DNA from 3 places in the Luteibacter sp. 1214 genome. Region 1 is predicted to be linked to each of the others. Evidence: predicted binding sites of a transcription regulator. Region 1 holds the regulator's gene; each other region holds the start of a gene.

Region 1 (2,267 bases):
TGGCATTGGCGCCGAACGCCGGATCGGCGTGATCGAGCACGAGCACTTCGTCGGCCTGCTTCGCCAGCGCCTGGGCCTGCGGACGCAGCTTTTCGCTGAAGTCCAGCGTGCGGTGCGCCGCGGTCGAGCTCATCTCGAGCACGTCACGCAGATGCTTGCGCGCATCGCTCATGTTCCCGGGCACGCCGTCGGTCGAAATGTCCGAAGCGAGGCGGCGCACGGATTCGTGCAGGTCGCGCGCAAGGTGGCCCAGCGCCAGGAACAGGTGCTGCTCGCGGCTGCGGATAAGGTTGTCGAGTGCCTTTTCGAAGGCGGCGCCGTCGTCGGCCTCGAGCAGCTCGCGCAGTTCGGGGACGACCTCTTGGCCGGGGGAGAGCATCGTATTCATCGTTATTCCCTTAGCCCGCAGCCGCGGCGAGTCGTTCGAAGATCTTGTCGAGCTTTTCCTTCAGCGTGACCGCCGTGAAAGGCTTGACGACGTAGCCGTTAACACCGCTCTGCGCGGCGGCGATGATCTGGTCGCGGTTGTTTTCCGCGGTCACCATCAGCACCGGCAAGGACTTCAGACCGGCATCGGCGCGGATGGCGCGAAGCAGGTCGATGCCCGTCATGTTGGGCATGTTCCAGTCGGTGACGACGAGGTCGATCGGCTGCGAGCGCAGCAACGCGAGGGCCGCGTTACCGTCTTCGGCTTCCTGGATGAGCGTGTTGGTGAAACCCAACTCGACCAGGAGATTCCTGACGATGCGCCGCATGGTGGAAAAGTCGTCCACCACGAGGATCTTCATGTTCTTGTCCAAAACTGCTCTCCGCCACGTGCTTTTTCTTTACCGGCGACGGCACCGCGATGCCGTCACTGCTTGTCTTTCCAACCCGTCATGCGTGCACGCAGGCGAATCAGGGCCTGGCCATGGATCTGGCACACGCGCGACTCGCTCACACCAAGTACCACACCGATTTCTTTCAGGTTGAGCTCTTCATCGTAGTACAGCGACATCACCAGCTTCTCGCGTTCCGGCAGGCCGTCGATCGATTGCGCCAACGCGTCGCGCAGGCCGTTCTTCTCGAAGTTGCCTTCCGGGCCCGAGGCGTCGGGGTCCGCGACGTCGATCGCCGCGCCTTCGTCGCCTTCCGGCGCCGTGAGGCTCAGCAACCGCGCGCTCGCCGCGTCGGCCAGAATCTGGTTGTACTCCATGGCGTCGATACCCAGCCGCTTCATCACTTCCGCGTCTTCGGCGTCGCCACCCGTTTCGTTCTCGATCTGCCTCGTTACTTCAGCCACCTCGCGCAACTTCCGGTGGACGGAGCGCGGGGTCCAGTCCGTCTTGCGCAGTTCGTCCAGCATGGCGCCACGAATGCGGATGCCCGCATAGGTCTCGAAGCTGGCCGCGCGAGTCGGCGAGTAATTTCTTGCGGCCTCGAGCAGTCCGATCATTCCAGCCTGCATGAGGTCATTCGCGTCCACGCTTGGCGGCAGGCGGCCCATCAGGTGATAGGCGATCCGGCGCACCAGGGGTGCATGCGTTTTAACCAGTTGATCCGCTGGAACTCTAGTGATTTCAAGGTATTCGCTAGCGACACTCACAGCGGCAGCCCTCCCCCCATGTGGTTCCGTTCGGCGAAAAAGCCGATGCGACCCTGCACCCGGGGTTCGGGTTCACCCCATGTATCGACCGACCGGGCCAGATTCTTGAATCCCACCGCCGAGCGGCTGCTCGGCCAGGCGTCGACCACGGCCGCCTGGCGGCGGATGGCCTGACGCAGGTACTCGTCGTGCGGAACCATGCCCATGAAATCCAGGGACACGTCCAGGAAGCGGTTGGTCACGCGGGCCAGCTTCTCGAACAGCTGACGGCCTTCCTGCGCATGGCGGACCATATTGGCGACGATGCGGAAGCGGTTCACGTCGAACTCGCGGCTCATCACCTTGATCAGCGCGTAGGCGTCGGTCAGCGAGGCCGGCTCGTCGCAGACCACGACCACCACTTCGTCGGAGGCTGCCGCGAACATCGACACGCTGTCGGAGATGCCGGCGGCGGTGTCGACGATCAGATATTCGGGGGCGACCGGGTATTCGTCGAAGGCGCGGATCACGGCGGCGTGCTCGATATTCGGCAGCTGCGCCATGCGGCGCGCGCCCGAGGTCGCCGGGATCACCTTCAGGCCGTGGTTGGCGTGGAGGATCAGGTCCTCGATGCGGCACTCGCCTTCGAGCATGTGGCCCAGATGGCGCGTGGGCTGCAGGCCCAGCAGCACGTCGATGTTCG
Region 2 (2,267 bases), on a different contig from region 1:
ACGGGCAATCTCGCCCGAGGTGGTCGACACGACATGTGCGCCTTCCTGTACCTCGGTCACGATGGACGACAGCGTGGCGCGCATGCGCTCGAGCGCGCCGAGCAGGCTGGCGGGCGCGAACGTGGTGCCATCGGTGCGCAGATCGCCCCCGGCGATACGCCCGGCGATCTCCACCGCGTCACGCGGCTCGCCGCCCACCGTGGTACGGATGCTGCTCATGGACAGCCAGACGATGAACATCGCGAGCACCGCGATGATGCCCGACTTCATCAGGTCGCGTTTCAGCTGCGCGGCGAAGGCGGCGTCGATATCATCGAAGTAGGCACCGGAAATCAGATGCAGATCCCACGGCTTGTACCACGACGAGTAGCTGATCTTGTCGCGCAGCTCCTTCGTCTTGGGCATGATCTGCGTGTAACGCGTGACGCCGTGGCCGGCGGCGATATCCGCCTTGAGCATGGCCTCGTAATGGTGGAAGCCCTTGCCATCCGCATCGTCGCGGATGTTCTGGCCGACCTCGTCGTGGCGCAGAGGATGCATACGCATGGCCAGCGTCGAATCGAAAGCGAACACGTAGCCCTTGCCGTCGTCCCAGCGCATCGACTCGACCACCTCAAGGGCGGCGACACGGGCTTCCACGTCGCTCATCTCACCCCGGGCGGCTCGCGCGTGGTAGCCGTCGACGATGGCGATCGCCGCGTCCACGTGCTGGGTCAGCGTGTCCTGCAGGTCGCGCATCTGCACCGCGCGGCTTTCGATGCCCGACATCACGGTCTGCGCCAAGAGGCCGAGCACCACGACCGTCATCACCATCCACACGCGCGTATTCAGCCGCGTGCGGCCAAACCAGTTTTTTATCGACGACATGCCCCTCACCCCCGTGATTCCCCGTATAAGCGTTATCGGCAAGCCGGGCGTCAAACTTTATTGCAGAGATGTGAAGGGACAATGCGGCAGCGCATCATCCGGTAAAGAGCAGGCGCCTCCCTCACGCGACTCACCTACGGCGTGGAAAAGCGATGCCTCCCCGAGGAAACCACCACCTCGCCCCGCCCCGGTAACCGCACCACCGCCTCCGCCCCCACCGGCACAAGCACCTCGGCCACCACTTTCCCACCCTCTTTGCTCCAGGCCACCGAGGCCTCGCCATAAGGCGTCATCACCGATGCCGATGCGTGGTCCAGCCATGCTGTCAGCGCGGGACGCACCTCGAACCGGCGCCATCCCGCCTCCAGCGGACGCAGGCCCGCGACATCGCCAAAGAGCCAGTCGTCCACGGTGCCCAGGAAGTAATGGCCCCTGGAGCGCGATGCGAGCTTCCAGTGCTCCCACAAGCTGGTCGCCCCGTGGTCGCGCCAGAACCCCCAGCTCGGAAACGTCGTCTGCGTCGCGATACGCCAGGCTTCATCGGCGTGACCGGTCGCGGTGAGCACCGGCAGAATCACCTTCGTCGCGAGCGCACCCGTGTCGAGGTGATCGCCCCGCGTTTTCGCATCCGCCGCCACGCCGGCGGCGACCCGCTCGCGCAACGCGTCGGGCACGAGCCCGAACGACAGCGCCAGCAGGTTGTGCGCCTGGCGGTAGCCGCTATCCCCTTCCCCACGGTATCGGGCGGCGTCGCGGTCGAGGAAGCGCGCATTGAACGCATCGCGCACGATCGCCGCCTTCGCGTCGAAACCGTCCGCGCGCTTTGTGTCGCCGCTGAGGCGATACATGCTCGCCACCGTACGCTCCATGCCGTAGAGGTACGCCGTCGCTGCGACATGCTTGTCCTCGGGCGCGTTCTCGCCACCCGGGTCGGTCTCGGGACTGACCCAGTCACCCAGTTCGGTGTCCGCGATGCCTCCCGGCGACCGGGCATCCTCCATCGCGACATAGCGCGAGATGCCATCGAGGTGTTCCTCCATGGGTCGACGGTCTCCCGTCTGCATCCACAGCGACCAGGGGATGAACACGTACGCCGAGTGCCAGGTGGGCGCGCGCACCTTGCCCCAGCCGGGGTTGGGTGCGATCAGCAACGGGGCACCATCGGGCCCGCGCGTGTCGGCGATATCGCGGACCCATTTCGCCAGCAGGCGTCCCGTGTCGAGGTTCCGCAGGAACATGTCCGCACCGACCATGCCGTCACCGGTCCAGCCATTCTTCTCGTACATCGGCGTATCGGTCGGAATGCCGTAGAGATTGTTGAGCATGGTGTCGACGGCCGCGCGGTGGATCCAGTCGAGCAACGCATTCGCGCTGTCGAAGTGCCCGGTCTCGGCGACGTC
Region 3 (2,267 bases), on a different contig from region 1:
CTGGGTCAGCCTGCACCACGGCGGCGGTGTCGGCATGGGTTACAGCCAGCACAGCGGCGTGGTGATCGTGGCCGACGGCAGCGAGGCGGCGGACAAGCGGCTGGCCCGCGTGCTGTGGAACGATCCCGGCACCGGCGTGATGCGGCACGCGGATGCGGGCTACGAGGATGCGGTGGCCTGCGCAAGGGAGCAGGGCCTGAACCTGCCCATGATCTGACCCATGTAGGAGCGCGCCTGCGCGCGACCCAGGTATCGCCCTGCGCGACCCGGATATGGCCACGCGCGCGACCCGGATATCGCGCGCAAGGCGCGCTCCTACAGGAGGTTGGGGGTTCTCAGCGGCCGTTGGCCCAGCCGGCCACGTACCGCTCCGGATAAATGCGCTGCAGGGCCAGTACTTTCGGCCGGTCGTTGATCGCGATGTACATCGCATCCGGATTCAGACGCATATAGTCCTGGTGCTCGTCCTCCGCGAGATAGAAACCCTTAAACGGCGTTACCTCCGTCACGATCTTCGACGAAAACGCGTGCGCCGCGGTCAGCTGGGCGATATATGCCTCCGCCACCTTCTTCTGCTCCGGCGTCGCATAGAAAATCGCCGACCGGTACTGCGTGCCCGAGTCGGGCCCCTGCCGGTTCAGCAGCGTCGGATCCTGCGCCACCGAGAAGAACACCTGCAGCAGCTGCCCGTACGACACTTGTGCCGGATCGTAAACGACCTTCACCGATTCGGCGTGTCCGGTATCACCGTCGCTGACATCGTCGTAATTGGCATGAGCGGCGTCACCACCCGAGTAGCCGGTGCGGACGCTTTTCACGCCGCGGACGTGCTGGAACACGCCCTCAACGCCCCAGAAGCACCCGCCGGCGAACACGGCGGTGGCGTCGCCAGCGGCCGGTGCGGCATCGACGGTGGGGGCGGGCAGGCGGACACCCTCGTCGCGCGCCGAAGCGGCCGAGCACGCGGTGAGGGCGAGGAGCAGAGCGGGGATCAGGGAAAGGCGCGGCATGAGTTTCTCCCGGTCGACATGACCTGATAGACCAGACCGGTGTACCCGGGAAAACCTGACACGGCGTGAAGGCCACCTTCACAACTCTGTACCTACAGAATCGGGATGCAGGGCCGATAAGCCATCGACACGCGCAACACGCTAGAGTCGTGCGCGTATTCGGCCAGCGTGGCTAAAGGAGCGAGGGGAAACGTGGCGTACGATTTAGTGGAGCGACGTGTCTTCGTGTCCGACCTGGAGGTCGGCATGTATGTCAGTCGCCTGGACTGTGACTGGTCCGACACGCCCTTTCCGTTGCAGGGCCTGCCCATCGAGTCCCGTGAGGACATCGAGTCGCTCAGTCGTTTCTGCAAATACGTCTTCGTGGACATGCACCGTCAGGTCGTCCCCGACAGCCGGTTCACCCCGCAGCGCATCGCGCCGAAGGCCGTTGCCACCCCCGCACCGCGTGCTGCGGCGAGCCTGCGTCTGGTCAGTCGACACGCGTATACCGACACGGCCTCGTTCGACGATGAGATGCCGCGCGCCAGAGAGGCGTTCGACACCGTCGCCGAGTTCGCCACGCGCATGGTCGACGACTTGCGGCATGGTCGGCCGGTCGAGCCGCAGGCTGTCGAGAACGCGGTGCGCCCCATGGTCGAGAGTGTGCTGCGCAGCGGTGACGCGTTCTTCTGGATCGAAAGCCTGCGGCGGCGCGATGGCTATACCTATCAGCACGCGATCGGCTGCAGCACGCTCGCCGCGGCGTTCGGGCGGCACATGGGCTTCGAAAGCGACGCCATTGTCAGTCTCGCCGCCGGCGGCCTGCTGATGGATGTCGGCAAGTCGCAGCTGCCTGAGGAACTGCTTAGTCGCGACGGACCGCTGAACGACGATGAATGGGGCCTCGCACGTCAGCACGTCAATGAAGGCGTCGCCATCCTCGATCACTCCGGTGTCGTCGACAACGAAGTGCGCGACATGGTGCTCACCCACCACGAACGTTACGACGGTACCGGCTATCCCTCGGGACTGGCCGGCACCGCCATTCCGCTCGCCGGGCGTATGGCCGCGATCATCGACACCTACCACGCGATGTCGACGCCGCGTCCGTACCGTTCGGCCGTGTCACAGCACGTCGCCTTACGCGAGCTGTACGCCGGCCGCGACCGCGAATTCCAGGGCGAGCTGGTCGAACAGTTCCAGGCCTGCCTGGGGGTCTATCCCACGGGCACGCTGGTCGAACTCAACACCGGTGAGGTGGCCATCGTGATGGTG

What was found. Region 1 encodes FliA, which starts transcription of late flagellar genes. Its sites were predicted from a motif close to TAAAGTTTNNCNNNCNNNGGCCGATAA; they were not measured.
Region 2: a site for FliA is predicted at 900-926, ahead of J2X57_RS15170 (methyl-accepting chemotaxis protein). Genes of this name have one in related genera too.
Region 3: a site for FliA is predicted at 1,104-1,130, ahead of J2X57_RS18730 (HD-GYP domain-containing protein). Genes of this name have one in related genera too.

The regions. Positions count from the first base shown of each region.
Region 1 covers NZ_JAVDSQ010000004.1:301,491-303,757, reverse strand. The annotation lists gene J2X57_RS12305 (protein phosphatase CheZ) at 1-388, opposite strand, end outside; gene cheY (chemotaxis response regulator CheY) at 399-800, opposite strand; gene J2X57_RS12295 (RNA polymerase sigma factor FliA) at 854-1,585, opposite strand; gene J2X57_RS12290 (P-loop NTPase) at 1,582-2,267, opposite strand, start outside.
Region 2 covers NZ_JAVDSQ010000006.1:259,712-261,978, forward strand. The annotation lists gene J2X57_RS15170 (methyl-accepting chemotaxis protein) at 1-867, opposite strand, end outside; gene J2X57_RS15175 (family 78 glycoside hydrolase catalytic domain) at 1,002-2,267, opposite strand, start outside.
Region 3 covers NZ_JAVDSQ010000011.1:96,878-99,144, reverse strand. The annotation lists gene hutU (urocanate hydratase) at 1-217, shown strand, start outside; gene msrA (peptide-methionine (S)-S-oxide reductase MsrA) at 336-1,010, opposite strand; gene J2X57_RS18730 (HD-GYP domain-containing protein) at 1,203-2,267, shown strand, end outside.